Regions from separate parts of the Ferrimonas balearica DSM 9799 genome, predicted to be linked through region 3. Evidence: predicted binding sites of a transcription regulator. Region 3 holds the regulator's gene; each other region holds the start of a gene.
What was found. Region 3 encodes ArgR, which controls arginine synthesis, uptake and breakdown. Its sites were predicted from a motif close to ANTGAATANNTATTCANT; they were not measured.

Region 1: a site for ArgR is predicted at 2,267-2,284, ahead of argC (N-acetyl-gamma-glutamyl-phosphate reductase). Genes of this name have one in related genera too.
Region 2: a site for ArgR is predicted at 2,538-2,555, ahead of FBAL_RS08185 (YjiH family protein). Genes of this name have one in related genera too.

The regions. Positions count from the first base shown of each region.
Region 1 covers NC_014541.1:340,466-344,636, reverse strand. The annotation lists gene FBAL_RS01660 (ornithine carbamoyltransferase) at 1-315, opposite strand, end outside; gene argB (acetylglutamate kinase) at 336-1,109, opposite strand; gene argC (N-acetyl-gamma-glutamyl-phosphate reductase) at 1,106-2,107, opposite strand; gene ppc (phosphoenolpyruvate carboxylase) at 2,459-4,171, shown strand, end outside.
Region 2 covers NC_014541.1:1,795,837-1,800,007, reverse strand. The annotation lists gene FBAL_RS08200 (M48 family metallopeptidase) at 1-235, opposite strand, end outside; gene FBAL_RS08195 (YbjQ family protein) at 232-681, opposite strand; gene FBAL_RS08190 (YbjQ family protein) at 685-999, opposite strand; gene FBAL_RS08185 (YjiH family protein) at 1,114-2,430, opposite strand; gene yejK (nucleoid-associated protein YejK) at 2,697-3,749, opposite strand; gene FBAL_RS08175 (YejL family protein) at 3,930-4,157, shown strand.
Region 3 covers NC_014541.1:3,813,019-3,817,189, reverse strand. The annotation lists gene FBAL_RS17285 (ABC transporter ATP-binding protein) at 1-621, shown strand, start outside; gene FBAL_RS17280 (Dyp-type peroxidase) at 750-1,670, shown strand; gene argR (transcriptional regulator ArgR) at 1,730-2,200, opposite strand; gene mdh (malate dehydrogenase) at 2,449-3,387, shown strand; gene ispB (octaprenyl diphosphate synthase) at 3,448-4,171, opposite strand, start outside.

The DNA.
Region 1 (4,171 bases), 810 kb from region 3:
CTGGTGCGAGAACACCCGGGCGACGATGGCATCACACCAGCGTGACAGGTTCATGGCGAAATCCTTGACCGCCTCACGCTGACCAATGGCGCCGTTCTGCTGGTCCAGGTAGAGGCAATGCCCGCCCAGTTTATTGATGCCGATATCAAAGCTGACCCGGGTACGCAGGCTCGGCTTCTCAAACAGCGTGACCACGGATTTGCCCTTCAGCGCATCCTGATAGGGGATGTAATCCGCCTTCAGGGTCTTGGCTAGGTCAATCAGACCGTGGATCTGCTCCGGGCTCAGGTCCTTAATGCTCAATAGATGGTTCATCACGATTCCTTGTTAATCGGTTAGCAGGGGTGGACCTGAGTGCCCACCGGCTCGCCCTTCACCAGGGCCGCAAGTTGTTCCGGGTAGCGCCAGCTGGCCACCAATACCCGATTGTTGATGGACCGGGCCGCCTCCAGCGCCGCATCCACCTTCACCTTCATGCCCCCTTCAATCACCCCCTGACGGGTCAACTCATCCACCAGAGCCGGGTCCAGGTTGGGGATCAGCTGGCCTTTGCCATCCAGTACGCCGGAAACGTCGGACAGCAGGGTTAACTCTGCGCCCAACAGCTGGCACACCACGGTGGCGGCCTGGTCGGCATTCACATTGAGGCGCTGGCCCTGATCGCTGACCGCGATGGAGCTGATGATCGGCAGCATCCCCAGCCCCAGCAGTTGCTCCAGCAGCGCCGGTTGCCCCACGCTGACTTTGCCCACGGCGCCCAAATCCGGGTCGAGCACCTCGGCCTGGGTCATGCCGCCATCGGCCAGTGACAGCCCGACCGGCACCAGCCCTGCTGCAACCGCCGCGGCCACCAGTTGGGTATTGGCGCTGCCTGCCAGAGCACCGGCGACCACGCTCATCTGCTCTTCCGGGGTAACCCGCAATCCGTTTTTCTTCTCAGAGAGGAAACCATTGGCACTGAGTTGCTGCTCCACCAGCACACCACCACCGTGCACCAGCACTGCCTGCCAGCCCGATTGGCCCAACGCTTTAAGGGTGCTGAAAAGCCGTTCGACGCCGGCTTCGCAGCCCAACAGGGCGCCACCGACTTTAATCACCATGGTCTTCATGCTTCACCTCCGAGACCAAACCGAATAAGTATGCATTGCAGCGCTTGGCTCGCGGCGCCTTTCATCAGGTTGTCGATGGCACTGGCCACCACCAGCACTTGGCGCTCACTGTCGAGCTTCCAGGCCAGCAGGCAACGATCGCTGCCCGCCACATCATCCACCTTGGGCCACTGACCGGCTGGCAGGCAGTGCACAACGGCACTGTCGTCATAACAGCCGTAAGCCTCGCTCAGTGCCGCTTCGGTGCAATCGGCGCTGACCGGTACCGTAATGGTGGCCAGGATGCCGCGCTTAAAAGCACCAAGGTGAGGGGTAAACACCACCGCATGGCCAAGCTGGCTTTCAATCTCGGGCTGATGGCGATGGCCCAGCACGCCATAAGGGGTCAGGCTAACCTGGCAGAAACTGCTGTTCAGGCTGGCTTTGCGTCCGGCACCGGATACGCCACTGACGGCATTAATCACAGGAACGCCTGCGATAAGGCCATGTTGAGCCAGGGGTTTCAGTGCGGTCAAAGCCGCGGTGGGGTAACAGCCGGGGACCGCAATCAGCGCCGCATCCGCCAGTGCAGTGCCGGCCCACTCGGCCAGGCCATACACCGCATCACTCAGCAGTTCCGGTGAGGGATGGCTGAAGCCATAGTGCTGGGGATAGATGGCCGGATCGGCAAAGCGGTGGCCACCAGACAGATCGAAGACGGTAAGCCCTTGCGCCAGCAGAGCGGGCGCCAACTCCGCACTGACCTGGTGGTCGGTGGCCAGGCACACTGCCTGTGCCTGCTGACCGAGCTCCGCTTGGGCCTCATGGGTCAGGGGTTGCAGCGGCTGGTCTACAAGACCCAGCAACTCCGGGTAGAGTTGCGATAACGGCGTATGCGCATCGGCACTGCCGGCGGAAACGTAGCAGCCGGCGAGGGCCAGGCTGGGATGGTTGGCAATCAATTTGGCCAGGGTGGCGCCGGTGTAGCCCGACGCGCCGACGATGGCGACCTTGAGCATGGTCTTGTCCCTATGTTGTCTGTTGTGTGTCGAGGTAACGCGGGTGGGCCTGATGACCCGAGAGGGGGATCAGGATCGTCGTCGGTCAACGGCAAAAGGCAGGGCAAAACAGGTCATGGTCATACTGGTCACTCCGTGAGATGAGCACAGAGTACCAAGAGTGATTTATTATGCAACCCTATAGCATTTTTATTTTTTCGAAATCACTTCGTTTTCGAGGCAGAAAAACACAGTTCGGGCGCAGTGCACAGAATTCCCTTCATGGATGAGGAAATTCCGAATTGGGCTATTGACCCAGCTCCGAGCGCGACTCAGGATCAGGACAACCGGGTATAAGGCAAGGGAACCTCAATGACTGATATGTACGCCCCCCTAAAGGCGAACGTCCACCTGCTGGGCGATATTTTAGGCGAGACCATCGAAGCTGAGCATGGCGCCGCATTTTTGAATCTGATTGAAGAGGTGCGGCAGCTGTCCAAAGCCTCTCGCCAGGGGGATACCGAGGCCCAGTCCAAGATGTTGGCACTGCTCTCCGAGCTGCCTGACGAACAGCTGGTGCCCTTTGCCAGTGCCTTTAACCAATTCCTCAACCTCGCCAACATCGCCGAGCAGTTCCACACCATCTCCCGCAACTGCGACGAGCTGGTGTGTGTACCGGACCCGGTTGATCTGCTGCTGGGTCGCCTGTTTAACGGCAAGGCCCAGCTGAAACCGGACCAGCTGATCGACGAGTTGGAAAAACTTGAGATCGACCTGGTGCTGACCGCTCACCCCACAGAGGTGACCCGTCGCACCCTGATCAGCAAATACTCCGCTCTGATCGAGTGTCTGAGCGAGCGCGAGAACCCGCAGCTCAGTGAACGCGAAACCAAGCGCAACCAGCTGCGCATGCGCCAGCTGGTTGCCCAGATCTGGCACACCAACGAGATCCGCAAGCAGCGCCCCACTCCGGTGGACGAAGCGCGCTGGGGCATGGCCACCGTCGAAACCAGCCTGTGGCATGCGGTACCGGAGTTCCTGCGCCAGTTGAATGAACAAGTCGAAGAGCACGCCGGCCGCCAACTGCCGCCGCACGTGGCGCCGGTTCGTTTCTCCAGCTGGATGGGCGGCGATCGGGACGGCAACCCCTTTGTCACCGCCAAGGTCAGCGAAGAGGTGCTGCTGCGTAACCGCTGCACTGCGACCCGCCTCTACCTGGAAGACATCAACCAGCTGATTGGCGAGCTGTCGATGACCGATTGCGACCAGGCCATCCGCGCCATGGTGGGCGATCACCGCGAACCTTACCGCATCCTGTTGCGTCAGCTGCGCGAGAAGCTGAGCGACACCCAGGATTACCTGATGGCCCGTCTTGATGGCCAACAGCCGAAAACCAACCCCAGCACCCTGATCTGGCATAAGAAAGACCTGCTCGAACCCCTTGAGCTGATCTACCAAAGCCTGCTCGATCAGGGCATGCGCCTGATCGCCAATGGCCTGCTGCTGGACACCCTGCGCCGCATCCACTGTTTCGGCCTGACCCTGGTGCGCGTCGACATCCGTCAAAGCTCCGACCGCCACGCCAGCGCCATTGCTGAGATCACCCGTTACCTGGGCCTCGGCGACTACCTGCACTGGAGCGAAGCGGAGAAGCAATCGTTCCTGCTGCGGGAACTGGCCAGCCGCCGTCCGCTGCTGCCGCACCAGTGGCAAGCCTCTGCCGATACTCAGGAGGTACTGGATACCTGCCGCCTGATTGGCCAGCAAAGCCCGGAAGCACTGGGTTCCTACGTCATCTCCATGGCCAGCGAGGCCTCCGATGTTCTGGCCGTGGCGCTGCTGCTCAAAGAGTGTGACTGCAATTTTGCCCTGCCCATCGTGCCGCTGTTCGAAACCCTCAGCGACCTCGACAACGCCCCGGCGGTGATGCGCAACCTGCTGCAGATCGACTGGTACCTGGGTTACTGCCGCGGCAAACAGCAGGTAATGATTGGTTACTCCGACTCCGCTAAGGACGCCGGGGTAATGGCCGCCTCCTGGGCCCAATACCGTGCTCAGGAAGCGCTGGTGAGTGTCTGCAAGGAT
Region 2 (4,171 bases), 2.0 Mb from region 3:
AGTGCACCGGTTTACCGTCCGCCTCGTCCACGGCCAATTCTGACCAATCCAGGCGCAACGGCGCCTCCCAGCTGAACGGGACAAAACGCGCCAGGGTGTGGCCAGCGAACACCAGTGCCAGGGTGAGCAACACCACCAGCAACAGCGCCACCATACCCAGACCCAAAAACTCGGCCAGGGGGTGGTTGTCAGAGACGTTGTTCTCCGGTGGTATCCGGTTTTGAAACTGGCTCATCCGCGTTGAATCACGGCCGTGCCATAGGCATAGACTTCGACGGAGACCTGCTGATTGCCGGCGCCCTTGCTGATTGACGCGGTTTCCAGCCGCACATTAAAGATGGCGCTGGCCCCCAGGCGCTGCGCCTCAGTTTTCATCCGCAGAATCGACTCACGGCGGGCGCGCTCAACCAGCGACTCATAGGCTCCGATGCGCCCACCAAACAGACTGCGAAGCGCCGCCGCCATCACCTTGAAGTAATCCACGGCCACCACGGTGTTGCCGCCAACCAGCCGCACTTCGCAGGGCTGAAAGGCTTGCGGCACTCGCTTATCGGAGAACACCAGCAGCGGTTGTAACTCCGCTTCCCGGCGCCGTATCGATTCAAAATGGCGCAGCTCGGCGTAGCGACCGAACAGGTAGCCAATCACCAGCAGTCCAAAGGTTATCAGTAGTGCGGTCATCGCTTACTCCACCACCACGGCGGTGCCGTAGGCAAACAGCTCCGCGGCGCCGGAGGTGACCGAAGAGGTTGAAAAGCGCACATTGATCACCGCATTAGCGCCGATGGCCTGAGCCTGCTCAATCATGCGGCCAACCGCTTCCTCACGGGCCTCATTCAGCAGTTCGGTATAGCCTTTGAGCTCGCCGCCTACGATGTTTTTCAGGCCCGCCATCAGGTCACGGCCCACGTGCTTAGCCCGCACCGTATTGCCCTGCACCAGACCGAGGTGCTGGGTGATGGTTTTTCCGGGAATGGTTTCGATATTGGTGATGATCAGCTCCACAACGCCGTCCTGTTTATGGGAAAAAAACCAACATAACAGAGCGTTGGGTAGCAAAAAAGGCACAAAAAAGCCGGGCACTTGCCCGGCTTTTGCCTGCTCCCAAAGGGATTAGAAAATCAGGTGGGCCATACCCGCGATAACCGGCAGTGCCACCAGGGTACGCAGCAGGAAGATGAGGAACAGCTCCCACAGCTTCACCGGCACCTTGGAACCCAGCAGCAGAGCACCGATTTCAGACATGTAGATCAGCTGGGTCACAGACAGTGCAGCAATCACAAAGCGGGTCATCTCGCTGTTGATGCCTTCCGCCAGGATGGCCGGCAGGAACATGTCGGCAAAACCCACCACCATGGTCTGGCTGGCTGCGGCCGCATCCGGGATCTGCAGCAGTTCCAGCAGCGGCACAAACGGGGTGCCCAGGATGCTGAACAGCGGGGTGTATTCCGCCACCATCAGGCCAGCCGTACCAATCGCCATCACCACCGGCAGTACGCCCAGGATCATATCGGTGGCGTTGTGTACCCCTTCGCGGACCACATCACCGGCGTTCTTCACCTGGCTGGCGCGGGCCAGAGCCAGCTTGTAGCCGTAGCTCAGGGTGGTTTCACCGGCCGGGATCACCTCTTCGTCACCGGTGCGAGCTTTACCGTTTACGAACAGGTCTTTCTTATTGGACAGCGGCGGCAGACGGGGCACCACAATGGCCACCACGATACCGGCCAGACACACAGTACCAAAGAACGGCAGGAAGTACGCTTCCAGACCCACGGTACCGATCACCACCAGAGAGAAGGTGATGGACACGATGGAGAAGGTGGTGCCGATTACCGCAGCTTCACGCTCGGTATAGTGGCCCTGCTCATACTGCTTGGAGGTCATCAGGACACCGACGGAACCGTCGCCTACCCAGGAAGCAAAACAGTCAACCGCAGAGCGGCCGGGCAGATTAAACACCGGACGCATCAGCTTGGTCATGGTGGTGCCCACCATCTCCAGCAGGCCAAAGTTCACCAGCAGCGGCAGGAACAGGCCAGCAAACAGGAATACGCAGAACAGCAGCGGTGCCAGGTCATTCAATACCAGGCCACCGGTATTTCCAGAGTGGATCGCTTCCGGCCCCACGGCAAAGAAGGTCAGTACCACGAACACCGCACCAACAACGCGGGTTACCGCCCAGGCCGGAGTCACATTGAACAGACTGTTCATAAAGGGGTGATTGACGATGACACCAGGCTTGATCAGCTTGGTAACCAGGGTCATGACGGCGGAGAACACGATAACGGTGGTTACCAGAGTCACGCCAAAGCTGTCCAGTTGACCCAGCAGGCCCTTGGCCAGCACCGCCACGGGAATGGTCAGGGAGCCGTTCACCGAAACCGGAGTCATAAACAGGAATACGCCAATCAGAGATGGCAGGAGGAACATCAACAGGTTCCGGGTGGACTTAACGTCCTGGAGTTCTAAAGTCTGCTCGCTATTCACGGCTTCGACCCTCTTATCGTACTTCTGGGTTTGGGGGTTCGCCTCATTCACATGAATGAATATTCAATGTGAGTGGTTGACGGGGCACAGAGTACCCCTAACCATCAGGATTGGAAACCCCCTCACCCAGACAAAAATGCGATGAAGGTCACATATATTTATTCACCCAAAGCGGGTAGCCATTCACTCGCGGCGGGTTCGAACAAAACTTAGTCGTCCTTTTCACCCGCCAGGCGGCGTTTCAGCTGATCCAGCAGGTTCGGCGGCACACCGTGAATGGTCAGAGTGTCGCGTACCGGATCCCACTGAACCCGCTCACCCAGATGCTGTGCATCAAAACTCACTGAGACACCACCACCGGTGCCACTGAATTTTTTCAGTGCGCGCAAGGTGGATTGGTCCGCCGGGAAGGTCTCTTCCAGGTCGTAGGCGCCATTGGAGGTGAATTGATAAAACGCGTCGAGGCCCTGATCGGCCAGCTCATCAGACACGTCTTTAAGCTGGATCGGCTCGCCCACAGCCACCTGGCTTTTGCAGTAATCGAATACCGCGTCACGGGCCTGCTGGCGCTCGCCTTTATCCAGCTCGGTGTCGGCAACGAAATCTTCTACCGCCTTCATCAGTTGCTGGTTCTGCGCCTTAGCGTTCACCCCTTCGACGCACCCCATAAAGTCGAGGAAGAAATCCGCCACCTTGCGACCAGCCCGGCCCTTTACAAAGGTCAGGTACTTTTTGGAGGTGGGGTCCGCCTGCCACTCAGTCAGGTCGATGCGGGCTGCCAGCTGCAGATTGCTCAGGTCCAGGTGTTCACTGCCCTGCACTTCCATCTCGTCAGACACCGATACCGAAGGCTTGGGAGAGAGCAGTGCAACGAACAGGTAATCGGACGCCACATGGTTGTAGGCCGCCATCAGCAGGTAGCCACCAGTGGCAAAGTCGTACTTACCCAGCTCCTGACCCAGCAACTGGCCAGCCTCAGCGGAGAACTCAACGAACCCTTTCTCACCGGCCCGCCAGGCGATCAGGGCTTCGCGGAACGCGTCATTGGTGTCACCCATCGGTTCACCATCGTCACCCAGTGGCGCACCGAAGTGGCCGTAGCCCTTGCCCGCTTTGGCGGTGTAGAGGCGGTGCAACTCGCCGACGAGGTCATCGAGCGCGTTGGAATGACTGAGGGGTTGAGGGCGCAGTTTGCACTGCAGTTGGCCATCTTCAGAGCGGATCACCGCGTGCAGAATGGCTTGATCGATCTTAAGGCTCATAATCACCACGAACGAGGAGGGCACAAAGCCACCTATTATAAGAGGGGTAAGCCAAAGGGCACCCCCCTTTTTTCGATAGGTGATAGCGATATCTGCAAGAGATTCGGGTACAATCCCGCGCCGGTTCGGCCCCTCCTAAGTGTCGGGCCCCCACCCATTACCACGTAACAGGACTCCCCCATGGCTATCGTTTCCAAATACAGCAATGAACAGGTTGAAGAGCTGCTGCACGAGCTGCTGCTGGTGCTGGAAAAGCGCAAGACCCCAACCGACCTGGCTTTGATGGCTCTGGGCAACGCCGCCACCGTACTGATCAACAGCAAGGTCAGCCCGGCGGTTCGCGGCCCCATCGCCGAACAGTTCGCTGAAGCGCTGAAAGCCTCAGTAAACGGTCGTTCGGACGCCTAACCAGCTGAAATTCT
Region 3 (4,171 bases):
TCCGGCGGCCAGCAGCAACGGGTGGCGATCGCCCGCGCGCTGGCCTACAAACCGAAGCTGCTGCTGTTGGATGAGCCCTTCTCCAACATCGACAGCCAGGTGCGTGGTGAGCTGATGGCAGAGATCCGCGCCATTCTGCGTTCGCAGGGCGTGAGTGCCATCTTCGTGACCCACTCCAAGGAGGAGGCCTTCGCCTTTGCCGACCGGCTGGCGTTGCTGCATGAGGGCAAGGTGGTGCAGACCGGTCCGGCGGAAGAGCTGTACTACCGTCCGGTGAGCCGTTTTGTGGCGGATTTCCTGGGCGGTGGCAACTATCTGGATGCCATTGTGGCCAGCGAACACGAAGTGGAAACGCCGCTGGGTGCCATCCACAGCATCAGCCCGTTGTGCTTCCCGCCCACCCATCGCGGTGAGCTGCTGCTGCGGCCACAACAGCTGGCGCTGGAGCCGGACGCGCATGGCAGTGGGGTGATCACCGCTCGTCGCTTTAAGGGCACCTACTGCGATTACCAGGTCAGCGTTGGCCCAGTGGAGCTGGCGGTGCGCTCCGGCCATATCGGTCTGGAACAGGGACAGCGCGTGGCGGTGGCGGCTTTGCCCCACGCTCTGGTGCTGTTTTAATTGGGGTAAATCAATCTTTTCCTTTACGCCACTTGCCAGTCCCGGCCGGGCTGCGCAGACTGTGGGATTGAAACTCAGATCTGTCGGTACTGACCATGTCCGTTGATATCACCAACAAGGAAGGACGCATGCCCAGGGAACAGGGTGGGATCTGTGCAGAGGGCAACCTGCACGGCATCTATTTGATGTTTAATGCCAGCGAAGGCGCGGAATCCACATTGCCGCGCGTGATCGCGGGTTTGGCCGCCTGGCTGCAAACCTCGGCAGACCGCAACGCCGATTGCGCCTTTAACGGCTTTGTCGCCATTGGGGCCAACTACTGGGACAGCCTGTATCCGCAGGGTCGCCCGGCGGAACTGGCCCCCTTCCCGAGCTTTGAAGCGGAAGACCGCAGTGCCCCGAGCCAGCCGGTTGACCTGTTTGTGCATATCCGCAGCGACCGGCTCGACGTTAACCACATTGCCGCCACTGAAGTGTGCCGCCGCCTGGCGGGCCTGGCGGAGTTGGTGGAAGAGGTACGCAGCTTCCGTTACCTGGACGCCCGTGACCTGACCGGCTTTGTCGATGGTACCGAGAACCCCACCGGCGCGCACCGTCGTGAGGTGGCTCTGGTGGGTGCGGAAGACGCCGCGTTTGCCGGTGGCAGCTACATCCATACCCAGCGCTACGTGCACAACATGCCGCTGTGGGAGCGCCAATCCCTGAAAACTCAGGAAGACACCATTGGCCGCACCAAGGTGGAGAACGTGGAGTACCCCAGTGCCGCCAAGCCGGGCTTTGCCCACATCAAGCGGGTTAACCTGAAGTACGAAGACGGCACCAGCATGGAGCTTCTGCGCCAGAGCATGCCTTACGGCAACATGCAGGAGCAGGGCCTGTTCTTTATCGCCTGCTGCAAGACCCCGCTGCACTTCACCGCGCAGCTGAAGTCGATGATTCACGGTGATGGCGAGCATTACGACCACCTGCTCAAGTTTACCCAGGCGGTCAGTGGTGCGGCGTACTTTGCCCCCTCCATCGATTTTATGGAGCAGGCTGCCGGCCTGTAAGGTCAGCCCCAGACACAAAAACGCCCGGCCAATGCCGGGCGTTTTTTTATGCCACCACCTCAGTCGTGGTAGTTGAACAGCGCTTTAACGGTGTCCTGGGTTTCCGCCATGGCACTGATCTGGCTGGGGGCGATAAAGATGGTGTCGTCACCGGCGATGGTGCCGAGGATCCCTTCCGCTTTGCCCATGGAGTCGAGCAGGCGGGCGATCAGCTGGGCGGCACCGGGGCTGGTGCGGACCACGATCATGGCGCCATTGTTGTCGACATCCAGCACCAGGTTGCGCAGCTGCGCATTGGCGGTGGGCACGCCCAGCTCCGCCGGCAGGCAGTAGACCATCTCCTGCTTGGCATTACGGGTGCGTACAGCGCCGAATTTGCTCAGCATCCGGGACACTTTGGACTGGTTGATGTTGTTGAACCCGGCTGCCTGCAGGGCGGCAACAATCTCCCCCTGCGAGCCAAAGCGCTCCTCCTTCAGTAAGGACTTAAAAGCGCGTACCAGTTCTTCTTGTGCGTTGGCGTTTCTCATTGTGGTAATCGATTCTGCCGTTTGGACTGGGCCACTTTGAATAAGGTCTGCTTAAAAAGCAAGTGATATTCACATCTTGGGAATAAAAATGCATCGATTGCCCTTCATTGTGCCCCTTTGATAGCCGTTAGTGATGACAGGCTAGACAACCGTCATTGGTCGCATTGCCATCAGAATTGGCTTTGGGTATTGTGGGCGCCAGTTGGAAAGATGATCCACGTCACATCAATGGAAAGATGGAGAATACGATGAAAGTTGCAGTACTGGGTGCCGCTGGTGGCATTGGTCAGGCTCTGGCCCTGTTGTTGAAGCTGAATCTGCCCAAGGGCAGCGATCTGGCCCTTTATGATATCGCTCCGGTCACTCCTGGTGTGGCCGTCGACATCAGCCACATTCCTACCGCCGTCAACGCCAAAGGTTACGCTGGCGAAGACCCGACTCCCGCCCTGGAAGGCGCTGACCTGGTGCTGATCTCCGCCGGTGTGGCCCGTAAGCCGGGCATGGACCGTGCTGACCTGTTTAACGTCAACGCGGGCATCATCCGTAACCTGGTTGGCAAGGTTGCCGAAGTGGCGCCCACCGCCTGCATCGGTGTGATCACCAACCCGGTAAACACCACCGTGGCCATCGCTGCCGAGGTGCTGAAGAACGCCGGTGTCTACGACAAGAACAAGCTGTTCGGTGTGACCACTCTGGATGTCATCCGCTCTGAAACCTTCATCGCCGAAGCCAAGGGCCTGAGCCCGGAGCAGGTGAAGATCAACGTGATTGGCGGCCACAGCGGCGTGACCATCCTGCCGCTGCTGTCCCAGGTGGAAGGCGTCTCCTTCACCGACGAAGAGATTGCCAGCCTGACTCACCGCATCCAGAACGCCGGTACCGAAGTGGTGGAAGCCAAGGCCGGTGGTGGCAGCGCAACCCTCTCCATGGCCCAGGCCGCCTGCCGCTTCGGTCTGTCGGTGGTGCGTGCCCTGCAGGGTGAGAAAGGCGTGGTTGAGTGTGCCTACGTGGAAGGCGCCGGTGAACATACCCGCTTCTTCGCGCAGCCGGTTGAGCTGGGCGTAAACGGCGTTGAGAACATTCTCTCCTACGGTGCCCTGAGCGACTTCGAGAAGCAGGCGCTGGATGGCATGCTGGAGACCCTCAGCGGCGACATCAGCAAAGGCGAAGCCTTCGTTAACGGCTGATAAGGCCGGGATAAAAAAAAGCGCCCTCAGGGGCGCTTTTTTTGTGGCTGAAGCGGAGCCTCAGTTACGGCGTTCGACCGCGATGCGGGCCAGGGAGGCCAGCGCTTCCCTAAACGGCGTCTCCGGCAGTACGTCGAGGGCGGCAATGGCCTTGTCGGCCTCTTCCACGGCGCGCTGCATGGTGTACTCCAGTGAGCCGACCTGATTCAGGGTGGCCACCACCTCGTCCACCTCGTCACAGCCGCCGTTTTCGATGGCGCTGCGGATCTGCTGGCTCTGGGCTTCCGGAGCGTGAGCGATGGCGTGGATCAGCGGCAGGGTCGGTTTGCCCTCGGCCAGGTCGTCACCCAGGTTCTTGCCCAGCTCTTCGGCGTCGGCGGTGTAGTCGAGCACGTCGTCCACCAGCTGGAAGGCGGTGCCCAGATAACGGCCGTAGTCGGACAGGGCGTCACACACTTCGGTGGGCTGGTCGGCGATAACCGCCGCCAGGTGTGTGGCGGCTTCAAACAGGCGGGCGGTCTTGCAGTAGATCACCTGCATGTAGCTTTCTTCGGTGGTGTTGGGGTCGTTGCAGTTCATCAACTGCAGCACTTCCCCTTCCGCCAGCACGTTGGTGGCGTCGGCCAGGTCTTCCAGTACACGGGGGCGCTTCAGTTCCGTCATCATCTGGAACGAGCGGGTGTAGAGGAAGTCACCAACCAGCACGCTGGCCTGGTTGCCGAACAGGGCGTTGGCGGTTTCGCGACCCCGGCGCATGGTGGACTCGTCCACCACGTCGTCGTGC